DNA from 4 places in the Nocardioides sp. OK12 genome. Region 4 is predicted to be linked to each of the others. Evidence: predicted binding sites of a transcription regulator. Region 4 holds the regulator's gene; each other region holds the start of a gene.

Region 1 (5,425 bases), on a different contig from region 4:
TGCGGCGAGAGGCTGGCCGCCCACCTGGAGGCCGGGCGCGACGTGGTGGTGCTCGCCGAGGGCGACCCGTTGTTCTACGGGTCGTTCATGTACCTGCACGACCAGCTCTCGGAGCGCTTCGAGACCGAGATCGTGCCGGGGGTGCCGGCGTTCGCGGCCGCTACCGCGGCCACGGCCACGCCGCTGGTGCGCCAGACCGACGTCCTCACGGTGCTGCCGGGAACGCTGCCGAAGCCCGAGCTGGCGCGCCGGCTCGCCGACACCGACGCCGCGGTGATCATGAAGCTCGGGCGCACCTTCCCGGCCGTGCGCGAGGCGCTCGCCGAGGCCGGGCGCCTCGACCACGCCCTGTACGTCGAGCGCGCGGCGATGCCCGAGCAGCGCTGGCTGCCGGTCGCCGACGTCGACCCCGCGACCGTGCCGTACTTCTCGCTCGTGGTGGTGCCCGGCGACTCGCTGTCGGGTCAGGGGCGCCGGGCGCCGCGGGTGGCGTCGGAGGTCGTGGCTGACCGTGCGGCGCCGGCTGCCGAGCTGCTGGTCGTGGGGCTGGGGCCGGGGCCGGGGCGGTGGCTGACCCCGGAGGTCGAGTCGGCGCTCGCGGAGGTCGACCACGTGGTCGGCTACGCGCCGTACGTCGCCCGGGTGCCGCAGCGCCCCGGCCTGACCCGGCACGCCTCGGGCAACACCGTGGAGGTCGACCGGGCCAGGTTGGCGCTCGAGCTGGCCTGCCGCGGGGAGCGGGTGGCGGTGGTCTCGGGAGGTGACGCGGGGGTCTTCGGGATGGCCTCGGCGGTCTTCGAGGCGGTCGACGCCGACCCGGCGCTGGCCGACGTGCCGGTCAGGGTGCTGCCCGGTGTCTCGGCGGTGCAGGCGGTGGCGGCCCGCGCCGGGGCTCCGGTGGGCGCCGACTTCGCGGTCGTGAGCCTGTCGGACCGGCTCAAGCCCTGGTCAGTGGTCGAGAAGCGGCTGCGCGCGATCGCGGAAGCCGACCTGGTCCTCGCTGTCTACAACCCCGCCAGTCGATCGCGCACCGAGCAGGTGGTGACGATGCAGAAGGTGCTCCTCGAGCACCGCTCACCCGACACCGTCGTGGTCGTCGGGCGCGACGTGGGCCGCGCCGAGGAGTCGCTCGAGGTGACCACCCTGAGTGCGCTCGACCCCGAGAGCATCGACATGAAGTGCCTGCTGCTCGTCGGGGCGACCTCGACCCGCGTGGGCGCCGGCGGCGCGGTCTGGACGCCCCGGTACGTCGACGATCAGGCGGCGGGCGTGTAGTCGTCGTCGAGGACGATCTGCAGGCGGGGGTGGAGGACGTCGACCCTTGGTCGTGAGGGTTCGGGTGTGACTGGTGGGTCGCCGGGTGGGAGGTCGGGTGCCCTCGAGCGGACCTGGTGGCCGGTGGGGGTCGTGGTGATCACGGCACCGTCGTGGGTGGTGGCGGTGAAGCCGGGTGCTTCCTTGGCCTGGTTGCAGGCCTCGCACAGCCCTTGGCCGTTGGTGGCGCTGGTGGGGCCGCCGGCGTGGTCGGGGACCACGTGGTCGTGGTGCCGGATCGGGGCGTCGCACCACGGGGTGCGGCACGACTGGTCGCGCAGGTCGATGAAGAGCCCCAGGCTGGCGGGGAAGGTGCGTGCCCGGGAGTCCATCGCGACCAGGGCCCCAGCGCTGGTCGTGTAGAGCCTGCGCAGCGTCGCCTGCGCGTCGGCGATCGCGGTGGCGACCAGCTCGCGGGCGAACCCGGCCGGCACCGGCCCGTAGCCGGCCACCCAACCCGGCTGGTGGCCACCACCGAGGAGGGTGGCGTCGGAGATCGTCAGGTTCACCGCCACCGGGACCGCCGGCGGGCCGGAAGCTGGCGCCGGCTCGGCGGACCGGGTGAGCACGGAGGCGACCAGGGTGTCGGCCATGACCTGCCCGCGAGAGCGCTCGTCGCCACTCGCACGGGCGGAGTCGGCGGCCCGGGTCAGCGCCGCGTACGCAGCGACCCCTTGGGCGACCGGGAGCAGCGCGGTCAGGTAGGTCATCGTGTCGGGGGCCGGTCGCAGGGACACGTACCGCTCGCCCTCGGCCTTGCGGGAGCGCTTCAGCGCGGCGTGCGGGTCGAGCTCGTAGGCACGGGCCCGGGCAGCAGCGACCAGCCGCTTGTCACCCCAGCCGTCGGTGGTCTCGGGGTCGGCCATCAGCTCCGCGTCGACCCGGCGCCGGTCCTCCAGCGTCAGGCACGCGGTCTCGCGGGCCAGCAGGGTCGCACGCCACTCGCCGCACCAACCCGCGCGCATCGCAGCCAACGTGTGCGGCATCTCCGCCACCAGGATCTTCGCCAACCCCAAGTGGCGAGCACCCCGGTTCGGCGACTCGCGCCGCGCCAGCCCGACCTGCGAAGCCACCCCGACACCCTGCCGGTCCTCACCCAGACCGGCCGCGGCGTGCCGGCGACGTACGACCTCGTCGAGACGAGCCGTCAGCTCCACCTGCAGCGCGTCGAGCCGGCACTTCTGCTCCTCCGCCGCCCGCAGCGCCTCGACCAGCTCGACCTCAGTGAGGTCGGCCGGGTCGAGACCGGGAGCCGGAATGGAAAGCATGTCGACACCTTAGTCGAACACATGTTCGATAGCAAGAGGCGCGGCACAGATGGATGGGCTCCTCCCGCCGCTTCTGGCCCGCGTGACTGACGGACACACGCGCGCCGTACAGGACCACCACCCCGACACCCTGTGGCTCGGGACCGCTTCTACGGGGCCGGGACATCTTGGCCCTTACTTGGCGTGTCCTGTTTTCCAGTCATCGAGGCCCGCGAGAAACGCACTCTCATCAGCGTGAGGCGTTCTGCGTCAACTGCTGGGGCGGGTCCCTGGATCGTCGTCGGTCCCTGCATAGCGGTAACGGAGCTAGGGCTCGGCAGCGTGTGATCGGGTTGTGGCGACGACGAGCCGGGGCGGCCTGTGATGAGCGACGAGATACCTCGAGGGTTCTCAATGCCGCAGAAGGCTCGCCCCGACCCAGCTAGTGGACGCACGACGCGTCAGTTCAGGCAGCCACCTCCGTGAGCATCGTGGACTTGCGTCGGGTGCCGTGCGTGGCGATGTCGGGATCCCAGGCCTGGCCAGTAACGATCACGGCGTGGAGCTGACGCAGGATCGCGCCGGCGAGGACCGTCTGGGCCTGAGTGGGCTTGAGCTTGTTGTTCTCGCGGGTGGTGAGGTGTCGATAGCGGTCGGCATAGACGGGGTTGCTCTTCACCGCACCCCAGACCGCTCGCCAGGCTGCGGTCCGTAGGTGCGGTCGGCCGGCCCCGCTCAGGTGGCTGCGTCCGGCGAAGGTCCCAGACATGCGTTGGCGCGGTGCGAGTCCGGCGTGCTTGACCACGGCGCGGGAACTGATGAAACGGCGCAGGTCGCCTGTCTCGGCGAGGATCGCGGCAGCCCCGACCGGGGAGAGACCCTTGATGGAGCAGGCCAGCTCGGTCAGCTGCAGGTCGTCGAGTATCGCGACCATCCGGGCTTCGGTGTCGGCCAGCTTGACCCGGGCGGTGTCCCAGTCCTCGATGATCCAGGCGATCCGCTCGAAGGCGCCCAGGCGGTGCTCGATCACGCCGGCGGGGTCGGTCAGGGCGGCATAGAGCTTGCGCAGGATCCGTAGGCAGGGCCGGAGTTTCCCGCGGCGGGTCAGCTCCTTGCGGACCGCGTGCTCGAACCGGGCCGGGCCCAGTCGTCGGGTGCGGGCGAAGTCGCCGCCGTCGCGGGTCATGATCACGTGCATGGCGCAGAGCCACGTGGCCGACTTGAACGGCTGCTGGGCGGTGGCGACGGCGGCGGGCCAGACGCACTCGAGCAGGTCGCGGATCTGCTGGACGCAGGCGACGTGTTCATCGAGGAGCTGCTCGCGGCGCACTCCGAGATGGCGCAGTCGCCCCCAGGTCTCATCGACCGGTTCGGGCAGGTAGCAGCGCAGCTGCGCAGTCAGCCGGGCGATCAGCACCGCGTCCTTCTCGTCGGTCTTGTCGGGGGTGAGGTCCTCGCTCTTGCGGGCCCCCGAGGTCAGCATCGGCTGCACGCAGACGAAGGACATTCCCCGCTCGGCAGCCAGCTGGCCCAGTACCCGCCACCGGTGCCCGGTGGGTTCGCTAGCCACCGTGACCCCGGCATAGCCGGCCCGGGTGCTGCGCTCAGCGGCCCAGTCCAGCGCCGCGCCGGGATCCCAGGCCTTGCACCGGAACGTACGCCGGGCCAGGACCTTGGAGTCGTGGTCGGTCACGACCACCATCTGCTTGCGTTCGGCCAGATCGATCCCGACGATCGCGTTCGTCACCGGTACCGCTGCCCGCAACTTCTCGAGCCGTGCGTTCCGGTTGCGATCGCCCCTCGACACGCCACTACCGTGGTTCATGAACGTCCTCCTGTCTGTGATGGGACACCAAGCCCGACAAGCGCATCAGGGGGACGTTCCCTACGCCAGACCGAAGACGCTCAACGTCTCCCTATGCCGCGAAGCGCTCGGCCGTGCCGAGATCCGGGCGTCTGGTCTCGTGAGTCAGGAACGCGTCTTGAACAGCCGAGAAAGGCCCACAGCGAGAGCACCCACGAGCAGCCCAACCACTGCGACGACAGCGAAGACGATCAGCACATTCCCGACGAACGCCACCGCCGACACGTCCGTTGGGTGTTCCCATGGCGAGGACAGGCCCAGCCGGTACGGCAAGGGTGAGTCCAGCGAACTCTGGTTCTGGTGAATCCAATCGAACGGCCAACCCAGATCGACGCTCCGCTGGCCCACTCGCGTAGCGACAAGGTCCGTGTCACGAAGCGCTGCCACGAGGACGACACCGAGTGAGACCGCGAAGGCGGGGATCGCCCCGAACGCCGTCGCCATGACCGCCCAACGTCGACGGCCACTAGGAGTCGCGTCCGAGACGTCGCTAGACGAAGTCACCAGTTGCTGCACCCACGAAGTAAACCACCCGGTTCTGCCGCTAGTGGTGCGCCCTCGTAGCGAGATACGTGCGTTCCTACGCGGGCGCACGAACCTCGACCGTCGAACCTGGCTGACGTTAGTTCGTGGATCACGATCACGGGCGATACTCCGGGCATGAGCATCTCGGAACGGTCCACTATCGACGAGACGCATGCGTCCGGGACCAGGGCAGAATGGACAACTCGACGCGTCGTTCTCGCTGCCGTTCTCGCACTGCTCCTCGTATCGCTCGGCTACGTCGGCGGTGCTCGTTCGCCGTGGATGGCTCACCACCCTTCAGTCGTCAGCGGCACCGCGAAAAGGGTTCCAGCGAACGTTCCCTACGCCTACTTCCAGCCGGACGACGGTGACAAGATCGCCTTCCGACTCGACGACGTCGCGTGGGAATCCGGGGACAGGGTCGGCTCTGGGAACATCCCGCCCTGCCTGCGAGAAACGGGTGAAAGCGTGCCCG
Region 2 (5,425 bases), 110 kb from region 4:
AATGAAACATGGGGAACCCGTTCGCTAGCACCGCTAGCAGCAGCTGACAGAGTAGAGAGGGGCGCTAGCGGAGTCACTGGTTGAGCAGGGAGGCGCCCCAGCGCCGACCGTCGTGTCCGTTGGTTGAGCAGGGAGGCGCCCCAGCGCCGACCGTCGTCGAAACCCGGCAACCACCGAGCAGACCTCTACACGGAACCGGGTACGCGAAAGCCACCAGCCCGCCACCGCCCGACTACCCTCTCCCGGTGCAGCGCCGACGCCTGATCGCCATCGCGATCTACCTGATCGTGTCGGTCCTCGCGCTGTTCCTGGTCGCCGGCCACGGACCGTGGACGGGCCGGGTCCTGTTCACCGTGAGCCAGAGCCACGGCATGCACGCCGGTGACATCCCCGTGATCCTGCTGTGGCTCGCCGGCATGGCGTGCAGCGTCGCGCTGTGGCGCGACGACTCCCCCTGACCGTTGGTCGAGCAGGCACGCACCACCGTTGGTCGAGCAGGGAGGCACCCCAGCGCCGACCGTCGTCCAGACCCGGCGAGGACCGAGCAGACCCCTACGTCCGCCGGTGGAAGCTGACCTGGTTGTCCCCACCGATCTCGGTCTCGTACTCCGGGTCGTGGATGCGTCGGTGGTGGTACGGGCACAGCAACCGCCCCCGCTCCACCTTGGTGTGGCCGTCCCTGCACCAGAAGTCCTCGTGGTGGGCGTGGCACATCGCGGGCGGGGCATCGCACCCCTTCGCGGTGCAGCCGCCGTCACGCACCCCCAGGGCAAGACGCTGCGGGACGGTGAACAGCCGCTGGCTGCGCCCCACGTCGAGCGGCTCGCTCCGGCCGCCCAACACCACCGGCACGATCCCGGCCTCGCACGCCAGCCGGCGCGCGGTCGCAGCGCTCACCCGCGCACCGGTGTCGAGCGTGGCCGCGGCCAACCCACCCTGCAGCGACTCCAGCGTCATCGTCACCACCACGGTGGCGTTCACCCCACCGGCCCGCGGAAGCCCAGCCGGGTCGAGGCGCTCGACCAGCTCCACGAACGCAGCCCCCAGGCGCTGCGCGGTCGGACGACGTACCGGCACCGCGGCCTCGTCAGATGTGTCCTGGTCGTCACCGGTGACACGGGTGGCGACCTGGTGCTTGGGGGCCGCGAAGGCCAGCAGCGCCCGCTCGAGCATCTGCCCCACGAGCAGCGGCACCGTGAAGGAACCCCGGATACGGCCGTGGCCGTCCTCACGCATCCGGAACACCGACGACCTCTCCGCCTCGCGCTCCTCACGATCGAGCAGCTCGGCCTCCCACGCCTCCCCCACCTCCGGGGCGACCACATCGAGAATGCGACGCCCCAGCACCCTGAGCGCCTTCGCGTCGTGCACCTGCGCGAACTCGACCAACGCCGCAGTGGCGTCTCGGAGGACCGCCGGGTCGAGGTCGTCGGGCAACGCGTCCAACGACGTACAGATCACCGACGCCTGCTCCGCGACCAGGTCCCCGCGCCCCAGCGCTTCACGCACCAGCACGTGACGAGCCAGGCCCTCGGCCAGGCGTACCTGCCGGAACGACTCCCGCTTGGTGCACCGGGTGACGTTGGAGTGCCACACCGCCAACGACGGCGAGGCGTTGCGCTCCTGCACCCCGACGGTATCGGCATGGGTCAGCAACCCCGAGCGCACCTCGACCAACATGGCCTCCACCCGCGCGACCTCCGCCAGCACCTCAGCAGCCTCGCCCTGGCTCATCGACCACAACGGCGTACCCGCGACCTCGCTCAGCACCGAACGCACCCGCGCGACAGCACTCCCGACAGGGTGCGCGGCGGTGGTCGACATGAGTAAAGTATCTCAGGGCCCACCGACAAAGCACCAGGTCAAACCCCGTTTTCAACAGGCAGATCGAAAACTTTTTCGAGCATGGATCTCGAGGTGCAGAAGTGACCGGTCGAGGGTTCAAACCTGACCGGTCGGTGGTTCGAAAGTGACTGCTCGGCTGTCAGCCGTGCAACCGCCGGTACGCCGCCGCGGCGCCGGGGTGCAGGGGCACCGAGCCGGTCTGAATCATCGAGGGCGGGGCGAGGTACTGCACGCCGCGGGCCGAGCTCGGCACCAGCGCGGCGGCGTCGCGGGCGAGGGTCTCGACGACGGCGCCGGCGAGGTCGTCGGCGAGGTCGGGGCGGGCCAGGAGGAGGTTGGGGACGCCGATGGTGGCGGTGCCGGCGGCGGCGTACGCGACGTCGGGGGCGCGGCGGGCGCGGTAGGGGTAGCCGGAGACCTCGGCCATCGGCTCGGCCCAGCCGCCGAGGTCGAGCATCCGCAGCGGGCGGGTGCCGTCGAGCGCGGCGATGGCGGGGGTGGGGATGCCGCCCGACCAGAGCACCGCCTCGACCGAGCCGTCGTCGAGCTCGCGCAGCGACTCGGCCAGCCCGGCGTACCGCACGTCGGCCGCGGGGGCCGCGAGCCCGGCCGCCTCCAGCAGCACCGCCCCGGAGACCGCCGCCCCGGACCCGGCCGCGCCCAGCACCACCGAGCGCCCGCGCAACCCGGCCACGTCGCGCACCGGGGAGTCGGCGCGCACCAGCAGCTGCAGGTAGTTCTCGTACGTCCGCGCCAGCGCCACCACGTCACCGCTGCCCGGATCGCCGCCCGGGTCGCCGACGCTGTCGGCCAGCGCCAGCCCGACGTCCGCTTCGCCGCGCCCGAGTCGGCGCAGGTTGTCCACCGACCCGGCGGTCACCGCGACCTCGACGTCCAGACCGTCGACGCGCACCTCGAGCCGCGGCGCCAGCAGCGCCGCGAACGCCGCGTAGATCCCGCCGTCGTCACCGGCCGCCACCCGCAGCCGCCGTACGTCGGTGCCGCACCCGGCCAGGACGGCCGCGAGCACCCCGGCCCCGGCGCCCCCGAGCAGCACCCGGCGGCTCACACCCGTCACCCCGGTCACGAGAGGCCCCCGTCGACGGGGTGGGTGATCCGCACCAGGACCCCGCCGCGCGGCCCCGGCCCGACCACCAGGTCGCCGCCGGCGGCCAGCAGCAGCTCGCGGGCGATGGCGAGCCCGAGCCCCGAGCCGTGCGGGTCGTCGGAGCCGCGCCAGAACCGTTCGGCGGCGCGCTCCCACTCCCCCTCGGCCAGGCCGGGCCCGTCGTCGTCGACCTCGACCACCACCAGCCCGGAGCAGGCGGCCCCCGAGGCCGAGGCCCGCAGCGCCACAGCCGCGCCCGCCCCGGCGTGCCGCACGGCGTTGTCGAGCACGACGTCGAGCACCTGCTCCACGTCGTCGCGGGCCACCTCGACGTCGGGCACCGGCCCCGCCACGGCGACCGTCTGCCCCGCCGCGTCGAAGGCGGGCGCCCACGCCTCGACCCGCTCGGCCAGCACCCGCGCCAGCGGCCCGCGGGCCTGCGGGGCGCGGGCGCCGGCGACCCCGGAGGTGCCGCTCTCCTGGGCGCGCGCGAGACGCATCAGCTGGTCGAGCAGGCGCTCGAGGCGTTCGAGCTCGGCGGTGAGGCCGGCGTGGGTGGCGGCCCCCGACTCGTGCAGGTGGCGGCCCAGCGAGTCGGCGCGCAGCCGCACCGCGGCCAGCGGGTTGCGCAGCTGGTGGGAGGCGTCGGCGACCAGGCGCCGCTGGTCGTCGAGGGAGCGCTGCACGACCTCGACCATCCGGTTGAACTCGTCGACCAGCCCGCGCAGCTCGGGCGGTCCGCTGGCCAGCACCGCGTCGCCGCGCCCGCCGGCGGCCAGGTCTCGCGCGGCGCTCTCGAGCGAGCGCACCGGCCGCACCGCCCACCGGGACAGCCACCGGGCCAGCCCGAGCGCGGCGAGCATCAGCAGCACCCCGACGAGCAGCACCCACGCCCATCCGCGGGCCACGTCGGCGGCGGCGTCGCCGGTGTCGACGCGCAGCAGCGCGAGGGCCGCGACCTCGCCGTCCTCGAAGGCCACCGCGCTGCGCAGCGGCTCGGCGCCCGACCAGGGCAGCACCCGCTCCAGCGCCGGGCTCGGCTGGCCGACCAGCCCGACCCGCACCGCGTCGGCCACCTCGGCCGCGTCGACGTCGAGGGACCCGGCGGCGGCCACGACCGCACCTCCGGCGTCGGTGACGAGCACGTCCTCGCCGTAGAGCTCGTGGTAGCGCGCGACGGCCGCGACCACGTCGCCCTCGCGTGCGCCCAGCTCGGCCAGCGCCACCAGCTGCCGGTCGCGCTCCACCGCCAGCGCCGCCGTACGACGGTCGGCCAGGGCGAGCGCGAGCGGCACCGACAGCGCCAGCAGCGCGCCGACCAGCAGCAGCCCCACCACGAGCCGGACCCGTCTCTCCACCTGCTTCCCCTGCCCGAGCCGGCTCAGCCGAGCCGGTAGCCGAAGCCCCGGACGGTGTGCAGCGGCAGGTCGGGGCCGAGCTTGCTGCGCAGCGAGGCGACGAAGAAGTCCAGCGAGCGGGAGCGGCCCAGCGCGGGGGTGCCCCACACGTGCAGCTGCACCGCCTCGCGGCTGACGGCCTCGCCGGGGTGGGCGGCGAGCGCCTCAAGCACGTCGAGCTCGGTGGCGGTCAGCGCGACCTCGGCGCCGTCGCGGGTGGCGCGCCGCGCACCCAGGTCGAGCTCGAGCCCGCCCCAGGCCAGGGCGGCGGGCTCACGGGTGGCCTCGTCGACGCGGCTGCGCCGCAGCAGCGCGTGCACCCGGGCCACCAGCACGGCCTGTCCGACGGGCTTGACCAGGTAGTCGTCGGCGCCGGCGCGCAGCCCGAGCACGGTCGCGCCGTCGCCGTCGCGGGCGGTGAGCACCAGCACCGGCACGGTGGAGGCGCGGCGCAGGGTGCGCAGGAAGTCGAGGCCGTCCATGTCGGGCAGCCCCAGGTCGAGCACGACCAGGTCGGCGGCCGCGACCTGGTGCAGCCCGTCGTCGCCGCGCCGGGCGTGGGTGACGTCCCAGCCGGCGCCCTCGAGGGTCTCCACGAGGGCCGCGGCGACCCCGGCGTCGTCCTCGACGAGCAGCAGCTGCACCCCGGGATCGTACGCCGCCTGGCTCAGAGCACCCCGCTGACCGCGGAGCGGACCTGGTCGACGGCCAGGGCCAGGAAGGTCAGCGCGCACAGCACCATCACCACGTTGGCGAAGGGCTTGTTGCGCCACTGCTTGGGGGTGCGGTCGGTGTTGAGCAGCCAGATCAGGGTGATCGCGAGGAACGGCATGAAGAGCGCGCCGAGCACGCCGTAGGCGAGGATCAGGTAGACGGGCTTGCCGAGGAAGAGCATCAGCATCGGCGGCAGCGTCAGCCACAGCACGTACGCGCGGTACCAGCGGCCGCCGCCCTGGCGGTCGGGGTGGTCGGTGGGCAGGCCGCGCACGTGGCCGGCGAAGTCGGCGAACATCAGGCTGACGCCGTTCCACACACCCACCAGCGAGCTCATCGCGGCGGCCCAGAAGCCGACCAG
Region 3 (5,425 bases), on a different contig from region 4:
GTCGTACGACGCCCGGCTGCGCGCCGACCCCGGCTCCTGGCCCGCCGAGGTGCTGCGCGTGCACCGCGAGGTGACCGGGCTGCGCGACCACGGTGCCGCCGCGCTGCCGTGGCCGCGGTTGCTCGGCACTCCCCCGTGGGCGGTCGCCCGGCGCCTCTCGCGGCGTCCGGGTGGGCGGTGGCGCACCGGGCTGGTGCGGCTGGGTGCCCGGTCCGGTGCCTTCGCCTCGCTGCTCGTGCTCGCGGGCCACGACGTGCCGGTGCCGCTGTACGTCGGGTCGACCCTGCTGCCGCGGCACGTGGTGCTGGTGGTCGGGGTGCGCGGCGAGGACCTGCTGGTCTGGGACCCAGCGCGCGGCGCGACGATGCGCGTGACCCGGGAGGCGTTCGAGACCGGGCGGCTGCCGTTCGGGCGCTGGCGCACGCCGTGGTTCGTGGTGGCACCGGCTGCCGTCGCCGGCTGAGCGGGCGCGTCCGGTGGAGCGGTGCGTCAGCAACCGGACTGGCTGTCAGGACGGTTGCCAGCCCACCGCTACGTCGGCCTAGGTTCGTCGGTGGAACTGCACCTGGTTGTCGGCGCCGACGTCGGCCTCGTACTCCGGGTCGTGGATGCGTCGGTGGTGGAAGGGGCACAGCAGCCGCCCCCGTCGGGTGGCGGTGTGGCCCTCGTGCGACCAGAAGTCCTCGTGGTGGGCGTGGCACATCGCGGGCGGGGCGTCGCAGCCGTGGGCGGTGCAGCCCCTGTCGCGCACGCCGAGTGCGACGCGTTGCGGGACAGTGAAGAACCGTTGGGTGCGGCCGACGTCGAGGGGCTGGCCGTCGCCACCCAGGACGACAGGGATGACGCCGGCCTCACAGGCCAGGCGTCGCGCGGTCGCTGCGCTGAGGCGGGCGCCGGTGTCGAGCGTGGCGGCGGCGAGGCCGTCCTGCAGCGACTCGAGGCTCATCGTCACCACGACCGTGGCGTTCACGCCGCCGGCGCGAGGAAGGTCGGCCGGGTCGAGGCGTTCGACGAGCTCGACGAACGCCGCCCCGAGGCGCTGCGCGGTGGGGCGACGTACCGGAACCGGCGCCTCGTCCTGCTCGCTCTCCCCAGCCGCGGCGGCGTGGGTGGCGATCTGGTGCTTGGGGGCGGCGAACGCCAGCAGTGCCCGCTCGAGCATCTGACCGACCAGCAGCGGCACCGTGAAGCTGCCCTTGATGCGGCCCTGCCCGTCCTCGCGAAGCCGGAGGACCGCGGACCTCTCCGCCTCGCGCTCCTCGCGGTCCAGCTGCTCGGCCTCCCACGCCTCGGCGACCTCGGGAGCCACGACCTCGAGTATGCGTCGGCCCAGGACGCGGAGCGCCTTGGCGTCGTGGACCTCCGCGAACGCCACCAGCGCTCTGGTCGCCTGTTCCAGCACTCCGGCGTCGAGGTCGTCGGGCAGGTCGTCCAGCGCAGTGCAGATCACCGACGCCTGCTCCGCGAGCACCTCGCCGCGACCCACTGCCTCCCGCACGAGGTCGTACCGATCCAGACCCTCGGCCAGGCGCACCTGACGGAACGACTCCCGCTTCGTCGACCGCGTCGCGTTGGAGTGCCACACCGCCACGGACGGCGATGCATTCGTCTCCGCCACCGTCACCGTCTCGGCGTGCGACAACAAGCGCGAGCGCACCTCCACCAACCGGGCCTCGGCCCGGGAGACCTCGACCAACGCCTCGGCCGTCGCCGCCCGGCTCATCGACCACGAGGGCGTACCGGCCACCTCGTCGAGGGCGGCGTGCACCCGCGCGACGGCACCGCCGATGGGGTGTGCCGCGGTGGTGGACATGAGTAAAGCATCTCAGGGCCCACCGACAAAGCACCAGGTCAAACCCCGTTTTCCACAGGAAGATCGAAAACTTTTTCGAGGGGTCAGAAGTGACCGGTCGAGGGTGCAGAACTGACCGGTCGAGGGTGCAGAAGTGACTGGTCGGCTGTCAGGACGGCCGCTACAGCGTGCGGGCGATGCCGAGGATGACGACCCAGGCGACGGGGAGCGACATGCCGAGGCCGAGCATCATCCGGGCCAGGGCCATCGACGTGGCGCCGGCGCCGGCGACGGGGTCGGCGCTGGCGAGCACGACGCGAGAGGGGTGCCGGGGGTCGTAGCGGACCTCGACCTGCTCCCCCACGTGCGGCACCGGGGGCTCGACGCCGGTCATCGTCTGGGCCTCGACGTCGCGCTCGCCGACGCGGTAGCGCAGCTGCTGGTAGTAGATCGTCACCGGCTCCCCGGCCATCGCCACGTCCTTGGGCAGCGACTCGAGCACCTCGGCGGTCGTCGGCTCCGAGCGCTCGCCGAAGCCGGCGGCCTCGCGCCGCTGGCGCAGGCCGACCACGGCCAGCACGACGCCGGCCAGCAGCGCCAGCACCGCGGCGCCGAGCATGACCACGCTCAGCGCGAGGTTCACGCGCCCTCCGCGGCCAGGGCGGCGTACCCGGGCTTGATGACCTCGTCGATGATCGCGAGGCGCTCGTCGAAGGGCAGGAACGCCGACTTCATCGCGTTGATGGTGAACCAGCGCAGGTCGTCGAGGGTGTAGCCGAAGGCGTCGACGAGCGCGGTCATCTCCTTGGTCATCGAGGTGTCCGACATCAGCCGGTTGTCGGTGTTGACCGTGACCCGGAAGCGCAACCGGGTCAGCAGCCCGATCGGGTGCTCGGCGATCGAGCTGGCCGCGCCGGTCTGCACGTTGCTGGCCGGGCACAGCTCGAGCGGCACCCGCCGGTCGCGCACGTACGCCGCCAGGCGGCCCAGGGTGACGGTGCCGTCGTCGGCGACCTCGATGTCGTCGACGATGCGCACGCCGTGCCCGAGCCGGTCGGCGCCGCACCACTGCAGCGCCTGCCAGATCGAGGGCAGCCCGAAGGCCTCGCCGGCGTGGATGGTGAAGTGGCCGTTCTCGCGCTGGAGGTACTCGAAGGCGTCGAGGTGGCGGGTCGGGGGGTAGCCGGCCTCGGCGCCGGCGATGTCGAAGCCGGCGACGCCGCGGTCGCGCCAGGCGACCGCGAGCTCGGCGATCTCCATCGAGCGGGCCTGGTGGCGCATGGCGGTCAGCAGCTGGCGCACCACGATGGCGCCGTCGGCGGCGCTGACGGCCTCGTCGAAGCCCTGCTTCACCGCGGCCACCACCTCGTCGAGGCTCAGCCCGTGCTCGACGTGCTGCTCGGGGGCGTAGCGCACCTCGGCGTAGACGACGCCGTCGGCGACCAGGTCCTCGACGAACTCACGCGCGACCCGGGTCAGCGCCGGCGCGGTCTGCATCACCGCCACGGTGTGCTGGAAGGTCTCGAGGTAGCGCTCCAGGGAGCCGGAGTCGGCCGACTCGGCGAACCACTGCGCCAGCGACTCGGCCGTGTCGGCCGGCAGCGCGTGGTCGATCTCGCGGGCCAGCTCCAGCACCGTGGCCGGGCGCAGCCCGCCGTCGAGGTGGTCGTGCAGCACCACCTTGGGTGCGCGGGCCACCTGGCTCGCGGTCGGGACGATAGGTTCGGTGCGGGTGCTGCTCATGGCGGCATCCTTGCACCCCCTCCCCACACACCTTCCAGACAGGAGCCACCATGCGCGTGTTCACCTCCCTCGACGAGGTCTCCGAGGCCGCCGGCCAGGAGCTCGGCACCAGCGACTGGGTCGAGATCGACCAGCAGCGGGTCGACACCTTCGCCGACGCGACCGGTGACCACCAGTGGATCCACGTCGACGTCGAGCGCGCCAAGGAGGGCCCCTTCGGCGGCACCATCGCCCACGGCTACCTGACGCTCTCGCTGGTGCCGTGGCTGGGCAGCAAGGTCTTCAGCTTCGACACCCCCGGCGCCAAGCTCAACTACGGCGTCAACAAGGTGCGATTCCCGAACCCGGTGCTGGTCGGCTCGAAGATCCGGGCCACGGTCACCCTCGGCGAGGTCACCGACATCCCCGCCGGCAAGCAGGCGACCGTGCGCTACACCGTCGAGATCGAGGGCGTCGACAAGCCGGCCTGCGTCGCCGAGTCGGTCGTGCTGCTGCTCACCGACTGAGGCTCAACCCAGCCGGTCGAGCACCAGGTCGGCGAACGGGCCGGCGGAGCCCGGCGCGAGGTCGAGGTAGAGCCCGGGCTCGATCAGCTCGAGCTCGCTGACCACGAGCCGCCCGTCGAGCTCCATCATGTCGACGCGGGCGTAGTCGAGGCGCTGCTCGAGCAGCGTCTCGGCCGCCCGCACCGCCTCCAGCGCCAGCCGCTCGGCCTCCGGCGCCACGTCGACCAGGGTGCTGCGCCCGCCGTGCTCGGTGTGCACCCGCACCTCCCCGGCGCCGGGGACCTTGTCGACCTGGGTGCGCGCCTGCCCGTCGAGCACGACGACCGACGTCTCGCCGCGGGTGCGCACCGACTCGACCAGCGGCTGCGCCAGCCAGGGCCCGGGGGTCAGGCCGACCAGCCGGTCGTCCTCGAGGGAGTCGACCACGACCACCCCGACCCCGCCGGCCCCGACGCGCGGCTTCACCACGACGCTGTCCCAGCGCGCCAGCGCCCGGCGCAGGCCCCCGACGAGGTCGTCGTCGGCGACCAGCTCGGAAGGCACCACGGGCACGTGCTCGCCCAGGGTCTCCAGGTAGGCCTTGTCGGTGTTCCAGTCGAAGACGGCGCCGCCGTTGAGCAGGCGGGTCTCCTTCTCGACGCGGCCCACCCAGTCGCGCCAGGCGCCCAGCCGGCGCTGGTAGTCCCAGGTCGCCCGGACGGCGACCAGGTCGGCGGCCGCCCAGTCGACGGCCGGGTCGTCCCAGACCGCCCACGCGGCCTCGACGCCGCGCTCGGCCAGGGCGTCGACGAGCAGCGAGCCGCCGGGCTCGCCCTCGGGCATCAGGCAGAAGGTCGCGAGCAGCACACGGGCATCCATGCCGCCATGCTCTCAGCCGTACGGCGTCACCAGCTGGTCGACCGGGGCGTGGTCGTCGGTGAGCACCTCGGCCCCGTCGACCCACTCCTCCAGGTCGGCGCCCGTGACCAGCCGCCACCCGGTGCCGCGCTCGTCGAGACCGTCCTGCACCCGCTCGAGGTCGAGCGGCGCGGGCGAGGCCACGGCGACCAGGTTGCCGCCGTCCTCGCGGGCCAGCGTGGCCGGCGAGGCGAGCAGCGCGACATGCTCGAAGACCTCGCCCAGGGTGGCCAGCTCGGCCCGGGCGAAGGCCAGCGGGCCGCGGTCGATGAGGTTCTGCACGTAGGCACCGTCGTCGACCAGCACCCGCCTCACCTCGCGGACCGCCTCCACGGTGGTGAGGTGCCAGGGCGGGCTCAGCCCGCCGAACGCGTCACCGACGACCAGGTCGTACGCCGCGTCGTCGAGCCGCCCCAGGCCCAGCCGTCCGTCCTCGACCCGCACCTCGAGGTCGGGGCCGGTCTCCAGGCCGAGCCGCTCGACGTCG
Region 4 (5,425 bases):
CCGTCGACGACCAGCACGTAGGCCCGCTTGCGGGTCGAGGCCCGCGCCGCGAGCGCCGCCGGCTCGAGCCCGGCCACGGTCGAGAACGCCAGGCCCGAGGCCGCCGCGGTCAGGACCGTGCGCCGACCGGCGCGGATCTCACCGAGGCCGCGGGCGAAGGGGGCGGGGCCGGCCGCGTCGCAGTGGCCGCTCGTCGGGTCGCACATCAGCGGTCTCCTACGGGGGTGCTCACGCGCTGCACCGTGCCGGTGCCGGCCAGGGTGCGGAACGACGCGTCGTGGGTGGCGGTGGTCTGCTGGTCGTCGCGGGCCCCGATGACGTACCAGTCCATCTGGGTGCGCTCGGCGGTGATGTCGAGCACCGAGAAGCCGTGGTCGTCGAAGTTCAGGTACTTGATGTGGCGGTTGTTGGCCTTGATCGCGGTCTCCACCAGCGGCGTCAGCGCCGGCTGGCCGGTGATGTCCTTGAGGTTGTTGGAGGTCACCGAGGAGCACACGAACTCCACGCCCACCGAGTCGCCGAGCAGCGGGTAGAGCGAGGTGTCCATCGGCAGGTCGCAGGCCCACCCCGAGTGGATGTCGCCGGTCACGAAGACCACGTCCTTGACCTGGTGGTCGTCGATGTGGCGGAAGACCTCGCGGCGGTCGGCGGTGTAGCCGTCCCACTGGTCGACGTTGTACGGCGAGCCGTCCTGGGGCAGCAGCCCGGTGACGTCGTTGACCGGGTCGACGAGCTCGTTGGGCAGATCGGCGAAGGTGACCGGGGCGATCATCACCGGGTTGCCGACGACCTTCCACTGCGGGGCGTGGTTGCCGCGGGTCAGGGAGTCCTTGAGCCACTCCATCTGCCGGTTGCCGGTGATCGAGCGCGCCGGGTCGTTGACCTCGGCGTCCACCAGCGGGGTCGCGACCTGCTGGGACCGGTAGGTGCGCAGGTCGAGCATGCTGACCTCGGCCAGGTCGCCGAAGCGCAGGCGGCGGTAGAGCCGGGCGCCGTCGCCCAGCGAGGCGGTGCCGTCCATACGCACCGGCATCCACTCGTCGTACGCGCGGTGGGCGCGGGCGCGCCGCTTGAGGTAGTCGCCCTCGGAGTCGTCGTGGTTCTCGGCGTTCTTCCTCCACTGGTCGTTGGTGACCTCGTGGTCGTCCCAGGTCACGATCCAGGCGTACCGGGCGTGCAGGGCCTGCAGGTCGGGGTCGGTCTTGTACTGCGCGTGCCGGCGGCGGTAGTCGGAGAGCGAGACCATCTCGCGCGCGGGGTCGTGCGGGCGGATGTCGACGTTGTCCTGGCCCATGCCGTACTGGCCGGGTGCGTACTCGTAGAGGTAGTCGCCCAGGTGCAGCACCGCGTGCAGGTCGTCGCGCTCGGCGAGCAGCCGGTAGGCGCTGAACCAGCCGGCCTGCAGGTTGGCGCAGGACACCACGCCGAAGCGCAGGTTGTCGGGCGTGGCGCGCTTGGCCGGGGCGGTGCGGGTGGTGCCGACCGGGCTGCGCTGGCCGCGCGCGGTGAAGCGGTAGTGGTAGACGGTCTCGGGCTGCAGGCCCGTCACGTCGAGCTTGACGGTGTGGTCGCGCGCGGCGCTGGTGACGAAGCGGCCACGGCGCACGACGTTGCGGAAGCGGCGGTCGGTGGCGACCTCCCAGCGCACGCCCACCCGCGGGCCCTTGCCCGAGCCGGGGGTGGCGGCCCTGGTGGGGGTGACCCGGGTCCAGATCAGCACCGCGCGCGGCAGCGGGTCGCCGGAGGCCACGCCGTGGGCGAAGACGTCGTGGCGGGCCTTCGCAGCGACCGCGTGCGGGCTCGCGAGCACGCCGGCGCCGGTGATGGCGGCGCCGCCGGCCCCGACGGCACTGGCGGCCAGGACCGTACGGCGTCCGAGGGCGGCGAGGCGGGCCCGCTCGGCGTCGGCGGGGCGCACGGCGTCAGCGGCGGTGGTGGGGGTCAGTGGTGGGGTCACGCCTCATCCAACGACACACCGCCGTCCACGTGACGTGGACGGCGGTGTGAGCACCGTCTGTTCACCGTCGGTTCGGTCTCCCGACGGGCGGGTGCGGGGCCTCAGAGGCTGCGCAGCACCGCGGTGACGACCCCGAGGATCGAGGCGTGGGTGCCGTCGATCGGCTCGTAGGCGTCGTTGTGGGGCAGCAGCCAGACCTTGCCGTCCTTGCGCTGGAAGGTCTTGACGGTGGCCTCCTCGCCGATCAGGGCGGCGACGATCTGGCCGTTGCTGGCGGTCTGCTCCTGGCGGATCACCACGTAGTCGCCGTCGCAGATCGCGGCGTCGATCATCGAGTCGCCGGAGACCTCGAGCAGGAAGAGCTGGCCGTCGCCGACCAGCTGCTGGGGCAGCGGGAAGACGGCCTCGACCCGCTCCTCGGCCAGGATCGGGCCACCGGCGGCGATCCGGCCCACGACCGGCACGTAGGAGGCCTGCGGCATGGTGTTGCCGATGTCGGTCTCGTCGACCGAGCTGTCGTCGGCCGAGGAGATCGCCTTGCGGCGCGCCATCAGCTCGGGCAGGAAGACCTCGAGGGCGCGCGGGCGGTGGGGGTCGCGCTTGAGGAAGCCCTTCTCCTCGAGCACCTTGAGCTGGTGGGAGACGCTGGAGGTGCTGGTCAGGCCGACGGCCTGGCCGATCTCGCGCATGCTCGGCGGGTAGCCGCGGGTCTCGATGGCCTCCTTGATGCACGCGAGGACCTTGATCTGGCGCGGCGTCAGGCCGGTCGCGTCGGGAGGGCCGTCGGGCAGCTCCGCGACCCCGCGCTTGCGGGGGCCGCTGTTCTTGGTGGCCATCGTGTGCCTTTCGTGCGCGAGGCCCGAGCCGGGGAGTCCGCTCGGATGGGTCGTGGACCCACGCTATCGCCGCGCGGGCCCGACTTCAAACATCTGTTCGAAGGGCGTGTCGCGCTCGTGGAGGCGGCGACGGGCTGCTCCGGAGTGACGTCGGGGATCTCGAACAATTGTTCGCTGCACCCCTTGCGCGGCTCGAACACCTGATCTAGTCTCGCTCATGTGTTCGATCGAACACCTGGTCGAAGCAGGATCTCGACCGGGACTGTCGGTGGCTGTCCGTAGACATCTCCCTGACCGAGCACGACGACGACCACCCCCTTCCCCAGGAGGTCCCGATGAGCACCATGACCCTCACCGCCGCCCCGGCCCCGATCCGCCTCGGCGCCGTCCGCGCCACCCGCCGTACGACGCCGGGCTCGCTGCGGCTGACCCGCCGCGGCCGGCTCGCTGTGCTGGCCGCGGGCCTGCTGCTCGTCGCCCTGGTGGGCGTCGTGCTGGCCGGCGTCTCCGTTGCCACCAGCGAGAGCGGCACCGCCCCGGCGACCGAGACGATCACCGTCGGCGTCGGCGACACGCTGTGGGCCATCGCCGCCGAGCGCGCCGAGTCCGGCGACGTGCGCGAGGTCATCGAGCGCATCCAGCAGCTGAACTCCCTCGACGGTGGCCTGGTGGTCACCGGCCAGCGCCTGGTCGTCCCGGCCGGCTGAGGAACGGCCCGCGACCGCGCTGCGGTCCGGGCACGGCGGCCCCTGCGGCCGCCCACAGATTTCGTCGGTCGCCTCGACCCCGGCCGGCGAAACCAGGGGAAAGACGAGGGGCGGGCCCGCAGTGGGCCCGCCCCTCGCGCTGTGTCGGGCCCTGTCTTCCGCGTCCGGTGCGGGAGGCTGTCGTGGTGAGCGACGACGTCTTCGAGAGCAGGCTGGCCCAGCGGCAGGCGTGGTGCGAGGCGCCCTGGGGCCGCCTGCGGTTCGCGGTGGTGCGCGAGACGCTGCGCCGCCAGGTCGAGGCGCTGGAGGCCGACCTCGGGCAGCCGCGGGCGCTGCGGGTCCTCGACGTCGGCGGGGGCGACGGCCGCGACGCCCTGGGCCTGGCCGTCGCCGGCCACCACGTCACGGTCCTCGACCCGGCGCCCTCCTGGCTCGCCGAGGCCCGCCGCCGCGCCGAGTCCGCGCGGGTGGGGGAGCGGGTGGTGACCCTCGAGGGCTCGATCGACGACCTGAGCGGGGCCGGCGGCGGGTTCGACCTGGTGCTGTGCCACAACGTGCTGCACTACCGCCCGGCCGAGACCGGCGCGGCCGACGTACGACGTCTGGCGCAGGCGGCGCGGCCGGGCGGCCGGGTCTCGGTGATGGCGCCGAACCCCGCGGCGCGGGTGATCGGGCGGCTGGTGCGCGAAGGGCCGGAGGCGGCGCTCGACGAGCTCGGCCGCGACGACATGGAGTCGGCCACCTTCACCACGACCGCGCGGGCGGTGGCCCGCGACGAGGTCGAGGAGCAGCTGGTGGCGGCCGGGCTCGAGGTGGTGGGCCGCTACGCCGCCCGGGTCGCCAACGACTACGTCGCCGACGACGGCCTCAAGGTCGACCCCGACTTCTACGCGGTGCTGGAGCGCCTCGAGCTCGCGCTGTGCGACCGGGAGCCGTTCATCTCTCTCGGGGCGCTGTGGCAGCTCGTCGCCGCCCGCCCGGTGGGGGAGCCGGGGCCGCGGGGTCGCGGGTGAGGCCGAGCGCCCGGCCCAGGCGCGCGACGAGCATCAGGCCCACGAAGAGGCAGGCCACGGCCCCGACGGAGGCGAGGGCCAGGAAGAACCAGGCGGCCGACTCCCCACCGCGGGCCTGGGTGCCAAAGTCGATCGCGGCGTAGACCAGGTACCCCCAGGCGACCACCGCGGCGGTGACGGCCAGGGCCAGGCCGAGCAGCCGCGGCTGGAACGAGCGCTCCGGGCGGGCCGCACGGCGCGAACCGGCCCGCTTGCCGGCGGTGGCGGGAGCCGGAGTCGGCGCGCCGGCCACCTGCTCGTCCACCTGGCCGCCCGCCTCGCCGCTCACAGCGTCATTGTGTCCGACCGCACCCAGCCCCGGCGACCGGGTGTCGATACCGGTGCCGGCATCCGGCAGCCCCTCCGGCGCCGCTCGGCGCCACCCCTTCGGGGCGGTCCCGGTGCGCTGACCTGCAGCGATGCATCGAGTGTGATCTGGGTCGCAGGAAATTTTCGGGACGGCTTGCGCGGCTCGTGGTCCCGGGCGTACGGTTCCACTACATCTAGTAGTTACACCGCTGTAGTTATCCACATCTAGTTCACAGATGGATGCGGGATGGTGCACAGGTGACCGGTTGTTCTCCACAGGGAGAGCAACGATATCCACACCCAGCAGCCCTCGCGGGGGCTGCGCGGCGCGCCCGAGAGGAGGACCCGATGCACTGCCCGTTCTGCCGTGCCACCGACACCCGGGTCCTCGACTCGCGGGTCTCCGAGGACGGCGGCTCGATCCGCCGCCGGCGTACCTGCTCGGCCTGCTCGAAGCGGTTCACCACCGTCGAGCAGATGCAGCTGAGCGTCGTGAAGCGCTCGGGGGCCAGCGAGCCCTTCGTGCGCGAGAAGGCCGTGGCCGGCGTGCGCAAGGCGTGCAAG

What was found. Region 4 encodes LexA, which represses DNA repair genes until DNA is damaged. Its sites were predicted from a motif close to TCGAACANNTGTTCGA; they were not measured.
Region 1: the regulator LexA is predicted to act here: its motif matches at 2,596-2,611, upstream of OCU29_RS12790 (HNH endonuclease signature motif containing protein).
Region 2: the regulator LexA is predicted to act here: its motif matches at 1,888-1,903, upstream of OCU29_RS06220 (HNH endonuclease signature motif containing protein).
Region 3: the regulator LexA is predicted to act here: its motif matches at 1,877-1,892, upstream of OCU29_RS19335 (HNH endonuclease signature motif containing protein).

The regions. Positions count from the first base shown of each region.
Region 1 is NZ_BNET01000004.1:481,836-487,260, reverse strand. Features, by position in the region: gene OCU29_RS12795 (precorrin-2 C(20)-methyltransferase) at 1-1,275, shown strand, start outside; gene OCU29_RS12790 (HNH endonuclease signature motif containing protein) at 1,257-2,582, opposite strand; gene OCU29_RS12785 (IS110 family transposase) at 3,028-4,308, opposite strand; gene OCU29_RS12780 (hypothetical protein) at 4,531-4,869, opposite strand; gene OCU29_RS12775 (hypothetical protein) at 5,086-5,425, shown strand, end outside.
Region 2 is NZ_BNET01000002.1:432,819-438,243, reverse strand. Features, by position in the region: gene OCU29_RS06225 (hypothetical protein) at 246-458, shown strand; gene OCU29_RS06220 (HNH endonuclease signature motif containing protein) at 553-1,824, opposite strand; gene OCU29_RS06215 (TAXI family TRAP transporter solute-binding subunit) at 1,985-2,923, opposite strand; gene OCU29_RS06210 (HAMP domain-containing sensor histidine kinase) at 2,929-4,311, opposite strand; gene OCU29_RS06205 (response regulator transcription factor) at 4,335-4,994, opposite strand; gene OCU29_RS06200 (Nramp family divalent metal transporter) at 5,018-5,425, opposite strand, start outside.
Region 3 is NZ_BNET01000010.1:32,778-38,202, reverse strand. Features, by position in the region: gene OCU29_RS19340 (hypothetical protein) at 1-463, shown strand, start outside; gene OCU29_RS19335 (HNH endonuclease signature motif containing protein) at 542-1,813, opposite strand; gene OCU29_RS19330 (DUF3592 domain-containing protein) at 1,974-2,435, opposite strand; gene OCU29_RS19325 (adenosine deaminase) at 2,432-3,535, opposite strand; gene OCU29_RS19320 (MaoC family dehydratase) at 3,586-4,041, shown strand; gene OCU29_RS19315 (RimK family alpha-L-glutamate ligase) at 4,045-4,899, opposite strand; gene OCU29_RS19310 (fused MFS/spermidine synthase) at 4,912-5,425, opposite strand, start outside.
Region 4 is NZ_BNET01000002.1:539,441-544,865, forward strand. Features, by position in the region: gene OCU29_RS06735 (alkaline phosphatase family protein) at 1-206, opposite strand, end outside; gene OCU29_RS06740 (alkaline phosphatase) at 206-1,957, opposite strand; gene lexA (transcriptional repressor LexA) at 2,059-2,793, opposite strand; gene OCU29_RS06750 (LysM peptidoglycan-binding domain-containing protein) at 3,129-3,500, shown strand; gene OCU29_RS06755 (methyltransferase domain-containing protein) at 3,686-4,513, shown strand; gene OCU29_RS06760 (hypothetical protein) at 4,437-4,841, opposite strand; gene nrdR (transcriptional regulator NrdR) at 5,210-5,425, shown strand, end outside.